Regions from separate parts of the Mesorhizobium sp. USDA 4775 genome, predicted to be linked through region 3. Evidence: predicted binding sites of a transcription regulator. Region 3 holds the regulator's gene; each other region holds the start of a gene.

Region 1 (4,209 bases), 1.6 Mb from region 3:
AGGGCAAGTTCATCCTGCAGACCCGCACCGATGGGCCGGTCGACATGCTGGTGGCGGATTTCACCACGCCGTCGGCGCTGCGTGCCTATGCGCGCTTCGATGCCGATAGGCTCGAGGCGCTGGTCGCCGCAGGCGAAACGTCCCAGCAGACGCTGCTCGGCGGCGGCGTGCTGGCACTGACCATCGACCAGGGCGCCCATACGCAGCGCTATCAGGGCATCGTCCAGCTCGATGGCGAAACCCTGGAAGACGCGGCGCGCACCTATTTCCGCCAGTCGGAGCAGATCCCGACGGATATCAGGCTCTCGGTCGCCAAGCTGTTGACGCCCGGCGTCGGCGGCGCGCGCGAGCAGTGGCGTGCTGGCGGCATCCTGGCGCAGTTCCTGCCGCAGTCGCCTGAGCGCATGCGCGTTCCGGACCTGCACGGCGGCGACGGCGATCCGCGCGAGGAGATCCATGATCCCACGGACAATTCCTGGCAGGAATTGCTGGCGCTGCTCGGCACGATCGAGCCGACCGAGTTGATCGACCCGACGATCGGCGCCGAACGGCTGCTCTATCGCCTGTTCCACGAGCATGGCGTACGCGTCTTCGGCGGCGTTCCCGTGGCCGACCAGTGCTCATGCTCGCGCGACAAGATCCGCGGCATCCTCGAGGGCTTCTCCGCGCAGGAGATCGAGGACAGCACCGAGGATGGCGGCATCCACGTCGCCTGCGAATTCTGCTCGACACAGTACGACTTCGATCCGGCGGAATTTGCCGCACAGTAAAGCCATTCCTTCTCCCCGTGGAACGGGGAGAAGGACGCTAATTCACCGTCCGCCGCGTCCCCGGCAGGTCCAGCGAGAACGCCGGGATGGCGATGTCGAAGGTCTCGCCGCGCTTGTTGCGCATCGTGTAGTGCCCGACCATGATGCCTGAGGGCGTCGAGAGCGGGCAGCCGGACGTGTATTGATAGCTGTCGCCGGGATTGAGTTCGGGCTGGTCGCCGACGACACCCGGGCCGCGCACTTCCTCGACTCGGCCGGCACCGTCGGTGATGTGCCAATAGCGCGACAGAAGCTGCACGAATTCGTCCGACTGGTTGTCGATCGTTATCTGATAGCCCCAGACAAAGCGGTTCTCGGAAGGATCGGAGCGGTCCTCGAGATAGAACGGCCTGACCTGCACTTCGATGTTGCGCGTGACGGCGCGGTACATAAGCGGCTCCAAAACAATCTAAAGCATGATCCCGAAAAGTGGGAACCGGTTTTCGGAAAAGATCATGCTCAAACCAACAGAACCTTTCGGCGCTCCCGGCGAGCAGGTCAACGTGCGCGTCTTGTCGCGGCTCGTCTTGAAACGCAGGTGCCGGCAAAGAATGTCATTTAAGTGACACATGACAATGGTGGTGTGCACGAACCGGGCGACTCGGCGCTCTGTCGAACTATTGAAAACGGCCACGATGCGGGCCGTCTCTTCTGGAGTGACCAGATCTCGATGGAACTCGCTCTCATAGCCGCCTCGCTTTCGACTGCTATTATCCTTTCAAACACCGCCAGTATCCTTCTCGCCGCCTCACAGCTGAGACGGCGCACAACGATCGCACCGCCGGCCGGCAAATCGCCGCCGGTATCGATTGTCATACCCTCGCGCGGCGTCGAGCCGTTCACGCAGGAGACGCTGGAGCGCGCCTTCTCGCTAGACTGGCCCCGCTACGAGCTGATCTTCTGCGTCGCTCATGGAGACGACCCAGTGGTCAGGCTGATCCGTGCCGCCATTGGCCGCTTTCCAAAAGTGCCGGCCCGGCTGTTGATCGGCGACGACCGCGTCAGCGCCAATCCCAAGCTCAACAATTGCGTCAAGGGCTGGGAAGCCGCGCGGCACGATTGGGTTGTCCTGGCCGACTCCAACGTGCTGATGCCGAGAGACTACGTCCAGCATCTGATGGCGGCGTGGCGGCCGGACACCGGCCTTGTCTGCTCGACACCGATCGGTTCGCGGCCGGAGGGCTTCTGGGCCGAGGTCGAATGCGCCTTCCTCAACACGCTGCAGGCGCGCTGGCAATATGCCGGCGAGGCGCTCGGCCTTGGCTTTGCCCAGGGCAAGAGCATGTTGTGGAACAAGCCGATGCTGGATGCCAATGGCGGCATCCGCGCGCTGGCCGCCGAAATCGCCGAGGACGCCGCCGCGACCAAGCTGGTCAGTGGGCTTGGCCTGCGCGTCAATCTCGTCGCGGCACCCTTCGAGCAGCCGCTTGGCCGACGCACGCTTGGCACGATCTGGTCGCGCCAGGCCCGCTGGGCGCGCTTGCGCCGCGTCACCTTCCCACGGTTCTTCGCGCCGGAAATCCTGACCGGCGCGGTGGTGCCGCTGGCGCTTGCGCTGGTTGCGGCGGCAAGCGCCGGCTTCAGCCTGCCGCTGACGGCCATCGCCGTGCTGGCGGCCTTTTATCTCCCGGAATGCGCCCTGGCCTGGTCCAAGGGCTGGCACCTTTCGCCGCGCACGGTCGCGGCGATGATTGCGCGGGACTTGCTGCTTCCAACCATGTGGGGGCGCGGCTGGCTCGGCGGCGCCGTCGACTGGCGCGGCAATGCGATGACCATCGGCACCAAGGCGGCCGAACTGGAAGAGGCGTCGTCGCGCGCCTGATCGCGGCGCGGACGACCTACCTCGACGACCCTCTATTTAGCGGCCTTGAGAGCCTGCGCGATGTCTTCCAGAAGGTCATCGGTATCCTCCAGGCCGACCGACAGCCTGAGCGTTCCTGGCCCGATGCCGAGTTCGGCGCGCGCCTCGTCGCTCAAGTTCTTGTGCGTGGTCGTCGCCGGATGGGTGATCAGGCTCTTGGCGTCGCCGAGATTGTTGGAGATCAGCACGATGTCGAGCGCGTTCTGCAGGGCGAAGGCCGCCTGCTTGCCGCCCTTGACGTCGAGGCAGATCAGCGTCGAGCCGCCCGACATCTGCTTCTTGACGATCGCGGCCTGCGGATGGTCGGCGCGGCCGGGATAGATGACGCGGGCGATCTGCGGCTGGTCGGCGAGGAAATCTGCGATCTTGCCGGCGCTCTCCGTCTGCTGGCGCACGCGCAGCGGCAGCGTCTCCAGGCCCTTCAGCAGCGTCCAGGCGTTGAAGGGCGACAGGCTGGGGCCGGTGTGGCGGAAATAATCATGCAAATTCTCGTCGATCCACTTCTTGTCCGACAGGATCACGCCGCCGAGACAGCGGCCCTGGCCGTCGATGTGCTTGGTTGCCGAATAGACGACGATATGCGCGCCGAGCTGCAACGGCTTCTGCTGCAGTGGCGTGGCAAAGACATTGTCGACGACAAGCCGCGCGCCGATCGAGTTGGCGAGCGCAGCCACAGCGGCGATGTCGACCACTTCCAGCGTCGGGTTGGTCGGGCTCTCCAGGAAGAACAGCTTGGTGTTGGGCCTGACCGCCTTTTCCCAGTTGGCGATATCGGTGCCGTCGACCAGCGTCGCCTCGATGCCGTAGCGCGGTGCCAGCGTCTCGACCACCCAGCGGCAGGAGCCGAACAGCGCGCGCGCCGCCACGATATGGTCCCCGGCCTTGACGCTGCACAGAAGCGCCGCTGTCACGGCCGCCATGCCCGATGCCGTGGCGCGTGCGTCTTCCGCGCCTTCCAGCGCGCACATGCGCTTTTCGAACATGTCGACGGTCGGATTGGCGTAGCGCGAATAGATGAAGCCGGGTTCCTCGCCCTTGAAGCGGGCTTCGGCGGCTTGCGCCGTTTGATAGACATAGCCCTGGGTCAGGTACATCGCCTCGGAGGTCTCGCCGAAGCCGGAACGCAGGGTTCCGCCATGCACGAGGGCTGTCTGAGGCTTCCAGTTGCGCTTCTTGTTGCTCATCGCTTTGTTCCAGACACAAAAAAACCGGCCGCGAAAGTCGCAACCGGTCCATACAGCCTCGCGGCCAACGGTCCTTTAGCGACTTGTTTAACGTGGCTGCAAGCCGACCGGCCAAATCACCACGGGATAACGACCCTTTAGACCCGTACCACGCTTGCGTCAATTGCCGGCTTCATTAAGAGGTTTGTACCAGGCAGGTTCCGCAAGAATGTTCCATGTTTTCCGGCGAGAACCTGTTGGTAGGAAATTCGTCTGGCCTAGGAGCGGAGCCTTGCGGCAGACAGGCATTCTTCCCGATCAGGACATCTCGGCGCTGTTCCAGTCCGGCGCGCTGAAGTCGCCGCGCGCGCTCGAC
Region 2 (4,209 bases), 970 kb from region 3:
ATTCCAGCCGGGTCTCATCGGCGAAGAGGGCACGGGCGTAACCGATCACCGTGTCCTTGCCGGCGCCGCTCGGCCCCACGACGGCGACAAAGACGCCATGACGCACAGGGAACGTTTCAGCGGACAACTCGCGCTCGATCAAGGCCGACACCATCATGCGACCCGGCGCCCTTGCCGCCAGACGGTGCGCACCACCGGAACATGGTCGTCGACGCGCACGCGCACCAGGTCGGCGCGGCGGCCCTGCTCGATGACGCCGCGGTCGGTCAGGCCAACGGCCTCGGCCGGGTTCTTCGACACCATGGCGACCGCCTGCGGCAGCGAAATGCCTTCGACCATGTCGCCGAGGAAGAAGGCCGACTGGATCAGGCTGAAGGGAATATAGTCTGATGACAAGATGTCGAGCAGGCCGTCGCCGGCCAGCGCGCGCGCCGAGACATTGCCCGAATGCGAGGCGCCGCGCATGACATTCGGCGCACCCATCAGAACACCCAGGCCCGCGGCCTTCGAAGCGCGCGCCGCTTCCTCGGTGGTCGGGAACTCGGCAACGCGCACGCCCTGCTCGATCGCCTCGTCGACATGGCCCGATGTGGCGTCGTCATGGCTGGCAAGCACAATGCCGCGCTCACGGCAGGCAGCCGCGATCACCGCGCGGTTCGGCGCCGAATAGCGCGCCGATTCCGCCAGCCGCTTTTCGCAGAACAGTTTGAAGTCGCGGTCGGTCAGCTTCAGCTTGCGCTGGTAGTAATAGGCATAGGTTTCGAGATTGACGAACTGACGCTGGCCGGGCGCATGGTCCATCAGCGAGGCCAGCTTGACCCGGTCGTCCCGGTCGAAATCGGCGAAGGCCTGCAGGCAGTCCGGCGCCGAAACCTCGCAGCGCAGATGCAGGAAGTGATCGGCGCGCAGACGATCCTGCGCGACGCTGTCCTCGATGGCATCGGCCAGCTTGCGGATATCGGCTAAGGTGAGGTCGGCGTCCTCGTCCATGCCGACGCGCAAGGCGTCGAGCACGGTGGTGATGCCGGCCGTCGCCACCTGCGCGTCATGGGCAAGCACTGCGGCGATCGGATTCCAGCGCACCTTAGGCCGGGGTGCGTAATGGCCTTCCAGGTGGTCGGTGTGCAGCTCGACCAGCCCGGGAATGACATAGTCGCCGCCCATGTCCTCGCCCGACCGGCTGCCGCCGGCATCGATGCCGGCGATAAAGCCATCACGCAGCACCAGCGACCCCTCGACGATCTCGTTGGCAAGCACGATGCGGGCGTTGGAAAGAGCGGTTTCGGCGGTCATTTCGGGCAGTCCTTTGGTTCTTCGAGCAGGTTAGTTCAGGCAGTTTTCCTTGCCGGGCGGCGTCCCAGCGCGTGCTGCGAAAGCACCATGAACGGCGCGCCCGGTTCGGGCTCGATAAACAGCGTCAACGCGTCGACCAGCACCGGCTGCCGCAACACATCCGCGAACAGGCTGTCGATTGCTGCGCGCAAACGAGGGCTTTCCTGTGGCCCGGCGCGGCCCGACAGAGTCATGTGGAAGCGGAAGGTCTCGAAGACATAGGGGTAACCCCACTGGCAGAGATTGCGGAACTCGGCCGGCTTCAGCGAATCCGGGCTGCGCCGTTCGATCTCGGCCTCGGTCAGTGGCGCGCGGAAGCGGTCGAAATCGCGCACCACCTCGTCGGCGAAACGGTTGAGCGGCGGCAGCGGTCCTTCCGGCACCAGCGCGAAGAAGCTGTCGATCTGGCTGACGAAGAGACGCGGGATCGTCACAACCGGCGTCGCTTCGGCAAAATGGTCGATTGCGGCGCGCAGCGACGTCTCGGTCTCGCTGGCAGCCAGGCGAAAGGGTGCTTTCAGCGTCGCGTGGAAGCCATAGCGGCGTGCCGAGGCGGTGTGGAAGGCAACTTCCTCCGCCGCCAGATCGGCCACGGCCTCAACCGGCCTTGTCGCCGCGCCGAATGGGTCACGGCCCAGCCAGTTGGCGGCGATCCGCGCCAGCGGTTCGTCCTGCCGGGGGGTGAAGTAGATGGCATAACGCATCGAAAATCCTCGTCAGACCGCTGCCATAGGTGATTTCCATGACGGATTGACGAAGCTTTGAAGGGTTTTCGAAGGCAAATCGACCCAATAGGTCCTTAGCCGACGATTTTTCCGAGCTGGACCAATAAGTTCAGCCGGAAACGCAAAACGGTCAGGCCTTCATCAACCATTCGTGCTCGGGCGCATTGTGGAATTTCCACGTCCGCTTCGGCCCGGCCATGACGTTGAGATAGTAGAGATCGTAGCCATGGCAGGCGGCGCAGGGGTGATAGCCTTTGGGCACCAGCACGACATCGCCATCCTCGATCGCCATGGCTTCGTCCAGCGCGCGATGGCCATTCGTGTCGGCATCGGTGTAGACGCGCTGGAAGGCAAAGCCCTGCGGCGGGTTGAGGCGGTGGTAATAGGTCTCCTCGAGATAGGATTCTGCCGGCAGATTGTCCTGGTCATGCTTGTGCGGCGGATAGCTCGACGTGTGGCCGCCCGGCGTGATGACCTCGACCACCAGCAAGGAATCGGCCGGCTTGCCTTCCGGCAGGATGTTGGTGACGTAGCGCGTGTTGGTGCCCTTGCCGCGCACCTCCTGGCCGAGATCGTCCGGCCCGATCACCCGAACCGGCAAGCCGCCGCCGAGGCCGGGGGCCGAGCAGACTGCGAGTTCCAATTCGGTGTCCGCTGTCACCGACCAGTCCGATCCCTCGGGCACATAGACCGACCACGGCTTGCCCTCGAAAGGCGACATACGCGCGCCGAGCAGGCCGAGATCCTTGCCGCCGGCTGTCGCGCTGCCCTTGCCGGTGACGAACACCAGGCAGACTTCGCGGTCTTGCGTCTTTCCCGAGGCGCTTTCGCCGGGCTGCAGCCGATGCAGGTCGAAACCGACATAGGTCCAGCCGGCGCTTTTCGGCGTCACATGGGCAACGCGGCCATGGCCCTTGTCGGCCTTCACCAGCAGCTTCGACATCGGGTTACTCCTTCGGTTCGGACTCGGCCGGCGCCTTGTTCTCATCAACCGGCTTGTACAGATAAAAAAACTGCCAGACGGCATAGCCGGCGAAGCCGAGCGCGATGGTGCCCCAGAATGGCGTGCCGGTGGTGAACTCGATGATCGACCAGATGATACAGACCGCGACGACGGCGACACGCCGCCACAACGGGCGGAAGAAGGGGTGCTCGGAATCTTTCATCGGGCCAATCTACAGCAACCTGCCTCGCCGTGAACCCGTCGCGTCAGGCATTCGGAAAACCCTGGGTTTCGACCGTGTAGCCGGCTGATGTCATCACCCGCATCAGCTCCTTGTGGCCGACCTGCGCCATCTTGAGCGGCGGGTTCTTCTTCGGGTCCTGCTCGGCCTCGACCACGAACCAGCCTTCATAGCCATGGTCGGCGAAGCGCTGCACGATGGCGCCGAAGTCGAGCGAGCCGTCGCCCGGCACGGTGAAGGCGCCGAGCGCCACGGCGTCGAGGAACGACTGTTTCGTGCGGTCGAGCCTGTCGATCACATCCATGCGCACATCCTTCACATGCACATGGCTGATGCGCTTGTGGTGGTTGTCGATGGCGCGCAGCACATCGCCGCCGGCAAAGGCCAGGTGTCCGGCATCGAGCAGCAGCGGAATGCCTTCGCCGGAATGGCGCATGAATGCATCGAGCTCCGGCTCGGTCTCGACCACCGCCGCCATGTGGTGATGATAGGACAGCGGCATGCCTTGTTCGGCGCACCATTCGCCGAATTCGGTCAGGCGCCTTGCATAGGCCTTCATCTCGTCGCCGGTGAGTTTCGGCTTGGTGGCCAGCGGCTTCGAGCGGTCGCCCTGGATCGAGCGGCCGACCTCGCCATAGACGATGCAAGGCGCGTTGACCGCCTTGAACAGCTCGATCATCGGCTGGATGCGATCCTTGTTCTTGCTCATCTCCTCATCGACCAGCGTGCCGGAAAACCAGCCGCCGCACAGCGTCACGTCGGCGGCTTTCAGGATCGGCAGCATGACAGCGGGATCGTTGGGGAAGCGCCGCCCCATCTCCATGCCGGTGAAGCCGGCCGAGCGCGACTGGCGCAGGCACTCCTCCAGCGACACGTCATCGCTCAGTTCCGCAAGATCGTCGTTCCACCACGCGATGGGGGACATGCCCAGTTTGGCTTTCAAGTCGTCACTCCAGTTTCAGTTCGTA
Region 3 (4,209 bases):
GCGCAGCCTGACCGGACGCAGAGAGGACAAATGAGCCAGATGTTGTCTCCAGACATGACGATCGCCGCCGAGGCGGTGACCAAGGCCAAGATCGAGGTCAAGAACCTCAACTTCTACTACGGCCAGTCGAAGGCGCTGAAGGATATCACGCTGTCGCTGCCCGAGCGCAGCGTCACCGCCTTCATCGGCCCGTCGGGTTGCGGAAAGTCGACGCTGCTGCGCGTCTTCAACCGCATCTACGAGCTTTATCCCAAGCAGACCGCCGAGGGCCAGGTGCTGCTCGACGGCCAGAACATCCTCGACCGTTCGCAGGATCTCAACCTGCTGCGCACCAAGATCGGCATGGTGTTCCAGAAGCCGACGCCGTTCCCGATGTCGATCTACGAGAACATCGCTTTCGGCGTCAGGCTCTACGAGAAGATCAGCAAGGCCGAGATGGACGGCCGTGTCGAGCAGGCGCTCAAGCGCGCGGCGCTGTGGACCGAGGTCAAGGACAAGCTCAATGCCAGCGGCCTCAGCCTGTCGGGCGGCCAGCAGCAGCGGCTGTGCATCGCCCGCACCGTGGCGGTGAAGCCGGAGGTGATCCTGCTCGACGAGCCGGCCTCGGCGCTTGACCCGCTGTCGACCGCCAAGATCGAGGAGCTGATCGACGAGCTGCAGGCCGACTACACGATCGTCATCGTCACCCACAACATGCAGCAGGCGGCGCGCGTCTCGAAGCAGACCGCCTTCATGTATCTGGGCGAACTGGTCGAGTTCGACCGCACCGAGAAGATCTTCACGTCGCCTCGCGAGAAGCGCACGCAAGACTACATCACCGGCCGCTTCGGCTGATCGCACGCATACGAGGACCAGGATCATGGCCGAACACACAGTCGCAGCCTTCGACGAGGATCTCGGACAGATCAGCAGGCTGATCAGCGACATGGGCGACCTCGCCGGCTCGATGGTCGGCGGCGCCACCAAGGCACTGCTGAACTCCGACAATGCTCTCGCTCAGCGCGTCGTCTCCGACGACGCCATCATGGATGCGCGCCAGCGCGAACTCGACGACCGCGCCATCACGCTGATCGCCAAGCGCCAGCCGATGGCCGACGACCTGCGCCATGTCGTCGGCTCGATCCGCATGGCCGGCGACCTCGAACGCATTGGCGACCTTGCCAAGAACATCGCCAAGCGCGTCGGCACTGTCGGCCTCAGCGCCACGCCGCGCGACCTGTCGCATTCCATCGACGCCATGGCGCAGCTGGTGTTGATCCAGGTGCAGGGTGTGATCGAGGAGTATGCGGCGCGCGATGCCGCGGCACTGGCGAAGCTGCGCGCCGACGACGAGCGCATCGACGTCAAATACACCTCCGTCTTCCGCGAATTGCTGACCTATATGATGGAAGACCCGCGCAACATCACGGCTTGCACGCATCTGTTGTTTTGCGCCAAGAATCTCGAACGCATCGGCGACCATGTGACCAACATCGCCGAGAATGCGTACTATGTCCTGACCGGCACGCAACTGCCCGCCAACCGTCCAAAACAGGACGAGACGGCGATGTCGGCGCCGGCGGCCTGAGCGCAGGGGTAATCAATCGATGATCGCACCACGCATCATGGTGGTGGAGGACGAGGAGCCGCTCGGCGTGCTCCTCCGCTACAATCTGGAATCGGAGGGTTACCAGGTCGAGGTGGTGACCCGCGGCGACGAAGCCGAAATCCGCCTGCAGGAGAACGTGCCCGACCTCCTTGTGCTCGACTGGATGGTGCCGGCGGTGTCCGGCATCGAACTCTGCCGGCGCCTGCGAATGCGGCCCGAGACCGAGCGGCTGCCGATCATCATGCTGACCGCCCGGGGCGAGGAAAGCGACCGTGTACGTGGGCTCTCCACCGGCGCCGACGACTATCTGGTCAAGCCGTTCTCGACGCCGGAATTCATGGCCCGCGTCAAGGCGCTGCTGCGCCGCGCCAAGCCGGAAGTGCTGTCCAGCGTGCTCAAGGTCGGCGATATCGTGCTCGACCGTGAATCGCACCGGGTCTACCGCAAGAAGAGCGAGATCCGGCTCGGGCCGACCGAATTCCGCCTGCTCGAATTCATGATGCGGCACCCCGGGCGCGTGTTCTCGCGCAGCCAACTGCTCGACAATGTCTGGGGCGAGACGATCTACATCGACGAGCGCACCGTGGACGTGCATGTCGGCCGGTTGCGCAAGGCGGTCAACAATGGCCGCATGCCGGATGTCATCCGCACCATCCGTGGGGCGGGCTACGCGATCCGCGAGGATTGAGCACGACCTGACTCAGGCGACGTTTTTCTTCGCGGCAGGGCCTGCTTTCGTTTGCACGCCGGGCGCGAAAATCTCCTGGTCGACGAAGGTCAGCGCGCGCATGGCACAGCCTTCGCGGATCAGCGGCAGTTCGTTCGGCTCGGTGTCGAAGGAGATCGATTTCGAGTGCTGGCCGCCGGCGGTCTGGGCGATGGCCTCGCGCAATGCCGGCTCGATCAGGTCGAAGGCAGCGGCGCTGACGCCGACCATGGCGACGGGCGCGGGATCGATCAGCGCAAACAGGCTGCCGAGGCCGTAGCCGAGTGCCTCCCCGGCCTTGCGGTAGGCTTCGCGCTCGGGCCCGTCCCGTTCCCGTGCCGTCGCGGCCAGCGCCCGCATCTGCGCGTCGCTGACATCGGCCACCGGCTCGGTGTCCTCGCTGAGCTGCCTGGCGTTGCGCCAGATGGCGTAATTGCCGGCATAGGCCTCGACACAGCCGCGCCGCCCGCAGCGGCAGAGCGCGCCGCCCGGCCGGTGGATCATGTGGCCGAATTCGCCGCCTGAGGAATGGGTGCCAGTGAACAGCTCGCCCTTCAGCACCAGCCCCATGCCGATGCCGTGCGAAAGCAGGATGGCGATGAAGTCGTCACGGTAGCGCTCGGGATCGCGCCAGCGCAGCGCCACCGCCATCATGTTGCAGTCGTTTTCCATGGTGGCGGGGATACCGAACTCGGCTTCGAGTATGTCGGCGAAGGCGATGTCGGTCTGCGGTGTGATCGGCGACCACAGCATCGCCCGGGCCTCGGTGTCGGTGATGCCCTGGATCGCCAGCGCGATGCGGGCGACGCTGCGTACGTCGATGTCGGGATCCTCGAGGCGCCGCCGCACTATGGCCACGCACTCGCCGATCAGCGCCTCGCGCGACATGGTCAGCGTGTCCAGCCGGCGCTGTTCCTCCGATATCACCTGGCCGGCATAGTCGATGACTGCAACCGATAGGAAATTCAGCGACAGCACCACGGTCATTACAGCCGTGGCCTCCGGATTGAGGCCGAGGCCGACCTGCGGCCTGCCGCGTTTCAGCGCGCCGGCCTCGCTCGGCTTGCCCTCGGCCAGGATGCCTTCACCGATCAGGTCGGAGGAAATCGCCGATATGGTCGAATGGCTGAGGCCGGTGGTCGCTGCGATCTCGGTGCGCGAGGGCCGGCCGGCCCGGCGCACGGCCGCGATCACCATGGCGCGGTTGCGCCGGCGCAGATCGTCGTGGCGGATTCCGACCGACATGTTTTTCACATCCTCCCGGTCGCCGCGGTTCTTCCGGTCCTCCCTCGAACGCTGCCGGCGACACGGTCAAATACTGGCAGAAGCGGCCTGTGCTGTCATTTATTTATTGCGAAGCTCGAAAAAAATTCAGAGGGACATCTAAATCCATCAGAATCGTTGTTGACAGCGTTCCGGTGTTGGATCAGTGTTTTTTCGAGGCTCGAAAAAATAGGGCCTCTGTGCCGGCCTTAGGGCCAGTTTGGTCGCGCCATACGCGGCGCAGGGAGGAATATCATGAAGAGATTCACAGCCGCCATCCTGGCGGGTGTCGCCATGTCGCTGACGCTTGCGTCGGTCGCGCAGGCGAAGGACAAGGTCATCGGCGTTTCGTGGTCCAACTTCCAGGAAGAGCGCTGGAAGACCGACGAGGCCGCCATGAAGAAGGCGATCGAGGCCGCCGGCGACAAATATATTTCCGCCGATGCGCAATCCAATCCCGGCAAGCAGCTTACCGATGTCGAGAGCCTGATCTCGCAGGGCGCCAATTCGCTGATCATCCTGGCCCAGGATGCCTCGGCCATCGGCCCAGCCGTGCAGAAGGCGCTGGACGAAGGCATTCCGGTCGTCGGCTATGACCGCCTGATCGAGAACAAGGACGTCTTCTACCTGACCTTCGACAACAAGGAAGTCG
Region 4 (4,209 bases), 4.6 Mb from region 3:
TCGAACCAGCGCATGTGGAATTCCCTGAGATAGTAGGAGCCCATCAGCCAATAGTCGCCGTCGGGCCAGTTGATCACGGTGAGGTCGCCCTTCAGCCGTCCATCCGGCCCGAGCATCGGCGCCAGCCGCGCCTGTCCCGCCTTCGGCAGCCTGCAGGCCAGCAGCCGGTCGAGCCATGCCTGTGCACTTGGCCCCGACACGGAATAGCGCGCATAGGCCGAGATATCGACGAGACCGGCGGTGCGCCGGACCTGCAGCGCTTCATCGCCGACGATGTCGAAGGCGTTGGAGCGCTTGAGCGTGGTGTTCTCGCGAAAGCCCATCGGTGCGAAATAGGCCGGGATTTCCAGCCCCCACGACGCCGTCCATTCGCAGCCCGCCGCACTCATCCCGTCATAGGCGCCGGGGCGTTTCAAGGGCCGGCCCGCCGGCAGCCGCTCATTGGGGAAAGTCATGACGAAACGGCGCGCATAGAATTGCCGCGTCGTTTGTCTGAGATATTCGCGGTTGGCGGCGAAGGCGCCGTAGCGGGCAATGTCCATGCCGAAAATGTCGGCCTGCGGCTCGCCGTGGATCATCCATTCGGCCAGCGATTTGCCGACACCGCCGCCCTGGCTGAAGCCGGCCATGACGCCGCAGGCGACCCAGTAGTTTTTCAGGCCGCGCACCGGTCCGACGATCGGATTGCCGTCGGGGGTAAAGGTGAAAGCGCCGTTGACCCATTTGCGGACGCCGGCGCTCGCCAGGCAGGGAAAGCGCTCATGCGCCTTGGCGAGTTCGGGGCTGATGCGGTCTATGTCCTCCGGGATCAGCTCGATGCCGTAGTCCCATGGCGCGCCGTCCATGTTCCAATGCTTGGGGTTCTGCTCGTAGACGCCGAGCAGCACGCCTTTGCGCTCCTGGCGCAGGTAGGAAAAGCCGTCGAGATCGACCGCAAGGCCAAGCTCCCGGTCGAGAGCGGCGATCTCGGGAATGTCCTCGGTGACGAAATAATGGTGCTCCATCGGCGTCACCGGCAGGTCGACGCCGGCCATGCGGCCGAGCTGCTTTGCCCACAGCCCGCCGGCGTTGACGACATGCTCGGCGATGATGGTGCCCTGCTCCGTGACGACGTCCCAATGGCCGTCCGCGCGAGACTTCAACTCGGCGACACGGTTGCGCAGGATCACGTCGGCGCCGCGCTTCTTGGCGGCACCCGCATAGGCATGCGTCGTGCCATAGGGGTCGAGATGACCCTCATTGGCATCGTAGAGACCACCGAGCACGCCAGTGACGTCGACAATCGGACAGATTTCCTTGATTTCGTCGGGCGTCACCAGCCGGGCGGTTTCGATGCCGACCGACTGGAACACCGCCCATGCCGATTTCAGCCATTCCCAGCGCTGGGGATCGCTGGCCATGTTGACGCCGCCGGTCATGTGCAAGCCGATATCCCGGCCGGATTCGGCCTCGATCTCGCGATAGAGCTTGATGGTGTAATCCTGCAGCGCCGCGACGTTGGGATCAGCGTTGAGCGCATGAAACCCGGCAGCCGCATGCCAGGTCGAGCCGGCCGTCAGTTCCGCACGTTCGATCAGCGCCACATCGGACCAGCCGAACCGCGTCAGGTGGTAGAGCACCGAGGCGCCGACCACCCCGCCCCCGATGACGACTGCACGGTAGTGCGACTTCAAGGCTTCCCTCCCAATGCGTCCGAGGCAGCAACATATACGCACTAGACATAAGTGTCCAGTACTGCACTTGCGCATCCGAGCGGGTGTTTTTTCGGCCGGCGAACACGCCGGCGGGCAGGCATGCCGCACTGTCACGCAAGCATCATGTTCGCGCCGTAGACCGCTTTCGGGGGGCGGCGCGCGGCATCATCGATGTACCGCCTCTTTCAGCTTTTCGGCCGCCCCGGCACATCTTTCACAAAGAGGATCATCCATGAAACACCTGCACCGAACCGCCTCGCTCGGGATCGCGCTGGCCTTGTTCACCGCTCTCACGCCGGCGCTCGCCGACAGCACCACGACAGCAGGCGGCCTCGTCAACAAGGGCCTGGTCGGCGTCGGCCGCATCCCTGCCGCACAGCGCGACAAATTCGGCGAGACGTTCGGCTCGGGTTCCGGCATGGCGATCGACACATCGAGCTGGACGCATGATGCGGGCACCTACAAGGGGTCGCTCTGGCTGCTGCCGGATCGCGGCTACAATGTCGCCGGCACCACCGACTACCGGCCGCGCCTCAACACGATCGGCATCGAGTTCACGCCGGCAGCAGCAGGCTCCGCTGGCCAGGAACAGAACGAAGTCAAGGCGACGCTCACCGACACCATGCTGCTCACCGACGACAAGGGCGCCAATGCCACCGGGCTCGACCCGCTGTCGGATGTGCGCGCCGCCACCGGCGACATGCCGATGCTGCCCGCCGCCACCAATGGCAAGCTCGCCCTCGACAACGAGGCGATCGTGCGGCTGCCCAACGGCTCGATGTTCATCTCCGACGAATATGGCCCCAACATCTACCGCTTCTCGGCGCAGGGCCGTCTGCTGTCGGCGACACAGCCGCCGGCGGCGCTGGTGCCGATGCGCAAGGGCGCGCCGAACTTCTCCTCGGACAATCCTGGCCCCGGTGCCGCCGAGCCCGACCCGAAGGATCCCGAGACCGGCCGCCAGAACAACCAGGGCCTGGAAGGCATGGCGATGACGCCGGACGGCAAGTTCCTGATCGCCGTGCTGCAGTCGGCGACGCGGCAGGATGGCGGCGATTCAGGTTCGACCCGGCAAAACACCAGGGCGCTGGTCTATGACGCCTCCGACCTCGCCCGTCTGAAGCTGGCGCACGAATATGTCGTGCCGCTGCCGGTGTTCAAGGACGCCAAGGGCAAGACCAAGGTCGCCGCGCAAAGCGAGATCGTGGCGCTGTCGGACACGGCGTTCCTGATGCTTGCGCGTGACAGCGGCAACGGCCAGGGCGTCAAGGGCGACACCTCGCTTCTGCGCCAGATCTTCGTCGTCGACGTTTCGGCCGCGACCGACATCACAGGCGGCCCTTTCGACGCCGCCGACAGGCCGGTCGCACCCAAGGGCGTGCTCGATCCGTCGGTGACGCCGGCCAGACTGACGCCGTTCATCGACATCAACGACAATGCGCAGCTCAATCGCTTCGGCCTGCACAATGGCGCGCCGAACGACCACAACAACCTGTCCGAGAAATGGGAAGCGATGTCGCTGGCCAGCGTGCTCGATCCGAAGCTGCCCGACGACTATTTCCTGTTCGTCGCCAATGACAACGACTTCCTTGCCCAGGACGGTTTTCAGATCGGCGCGCCCTACAAGGCCGATGACGGCGCCAATGTCGACACCATGTTCCTGGTCTATCAGGTCACGCTGCCGGGTCTGGCCAAGAAGTAATCAGGGCGATCCAGGCGGACGCGCTTGGCGCGTCCGCCTGAGTTATTCCGATCGAACCGTCGATCGTGGAGGTACTTACTTCAAGAACTCGGCATCCTTCGGCACGCCGGCATCGATCGGCTCGGCCGTCCTGCTCGACACGGCCATGATCTTGCCGGCAGCCGACAGGTTGGGCCGCACGAAGACCTGCGCGGGACCGTTGACGCGGCTGTAGAGGTCGATGATGTCCTGGTTCATGAAGCGCACACAGCCCGACGACGCATTCTTGCCGATGGAATCCCACTCCGGTGTGCCGTGCAGCCGGTACATCGTGTCCTTGCCGTCGCGGAACAGGTAGAGCGCGCGGGCGCCGAGCGGGCTCTGCGGGCCGGGCGGCATGCCGTCCTTGAATTTCGCCAGTTCCGGCCGGCGCTGGATCATTTCCGGCGGCGGCGTCCACACCGGCCATTTCTTCCGTGCCTGAACCACGGCGCTGCCGGTCCAGCCGAAACCGGCCTTCCCTAAGCTGACGCCGTAGCGGATGGCCTTGCCGCCGTCGCGCACCAGATAGAGGAAGTGCTCGGAGACATCGACGACGATGGTGCCGGGCTTTTCGCCGGTCGGGTCGACCACGATCTGGCGCACGAACTTCGGATCGAGCTTGGCCACCGGGATCGCCGGCAGTTGATAGCCCTCGTCGGTGCGCGCCGCGTACATGGTCGCGGTGTCGCCGAACGCCGTGTCGGGTGGCGCCGCGGCCACCGGCGGCGGCGGCGTCACCACCTCGGTCGTCGTACATGCCGAAAGAGCCATCGAGGCCGCGCCCAAGGCGGA

What was found. The regulator PhoB, encoded in region 3, activates phosphate uptake and scavenging genes when phosphate is short. The targets are predictions, from matches to a motif close to TGTCATNNANCTGTCAT.
Region 1: a site for PhoB is predicted at 1,362-1,378, ahead of ACVILI_RS08965 (ceramide glucosyltransferase). Genes of this name have one in related genera too.
Region 2: a site for PhoB is predicted at 2,075-2,091, ahead of ACVILI_RS06155 (DUF1045 domain-containing protein). Genes of this name have one in related genera too.
Region 4: a site for PhoB is predicted at 1,803-1,819, ahead of ACVILI_RS23515 (esterase-like activity of phytase family protein). Genes of this name have one in related genera too.

Annotation. Positions count from the first base shown of each region.
Region 1 covers NZ_JBSSFM010000001.1:1,825,705-1,829,913, forward strand. Annotated here, with positions in the region: gene ACVILI_RS08955 (Hsp33 family molecular chaperone) at 1-770, shown strand, start outside; gene apaG (Co2+/Mg2+ efflux protein ApaG) at 808-1,200, opposite strand; gene ACVILI_RS08965 (ceramide glucosyltransferase) at 1,480-2,631, shown strand; gene ACVILI_RS08970 (O-succinylhomoserine sulfhydrylase) at 2,664-3,854, opposite strand; SAM riboswitch at 3,910-3,987, opposite strand; gene ACVILI_RS08975 (2'-deoxycytidine 5'-triphosphate deaminase) at 4,126-4,209, shown strand, end outside.
Region 2 covers NZ_JBSSFM010000001.1:1,212,645-1,216,853, forward strand. Annotated here, with positions in the region: gene phnN (phosphonate metabolism protein/1,5-bisphosphokinase (PRPP-forming) PhnN) at 1-157, opposite strand, end outside; gene ACVILI_RS06150 (alpha-D-ribose 1-methylphosphonate 5-triphosphate diphosphatase) at 154-1,293, opposite strand; gene ACVILI_RS06155 (DUF1045 domain-containing protein) at 1,329-2,036, opposite strand; gene iolB (5-deoxy-glucuronate isomerase) at 2,188-3,000, opposite strand; gene ACVILI_RS06165 (hypothetical protein) at 3,005-3,223, opposite strand; gene iolE (myo-inosose-2 dehydratase) at 3,267-4,184, opposite strand.
Region 3 covers NZ_JBSSFM010000001.1:246,218-250,426, reverse strand. Annotated here, with positions in the region: gene pstA (phosphate ABC transporter permease PstA) at 1-34, shown strand, start outside; gene pstB (phosphate ABC transporter ATP-binding protein PstB) at 31-834, shown strand; gene phoU (phosphate signaling complex protein PhoU) at 860-1,567, shown strand; gene phoB (phosphate regulon transcriptional regulator PhoB) at 1,587-2,276, shown strand; gene ACVILI_RS01210 (ROK family protein) at 2,289-3,539, opposite strand; gene xylF (D-xylose ABC transporter substrate-binding protein) at 3,813-4,209, shown strand, end outside.
Region 4 covers NZ_JBSSFM010000001.1:4,804,831-4,809,039, forward strand. Annotated here, with positions in the region: gene ACVILI_RS23510 (GcvT family protein) at 1-1,673, opposite strand, end outside; gene ACVILI_RS23515 (esterase-like activity of phytase family protein) at 1,927-3,396, shown strand; gene ACVILI_RS23520 (L,D-transpeptidase) at 3,472-4,209, opposite strand, start outside.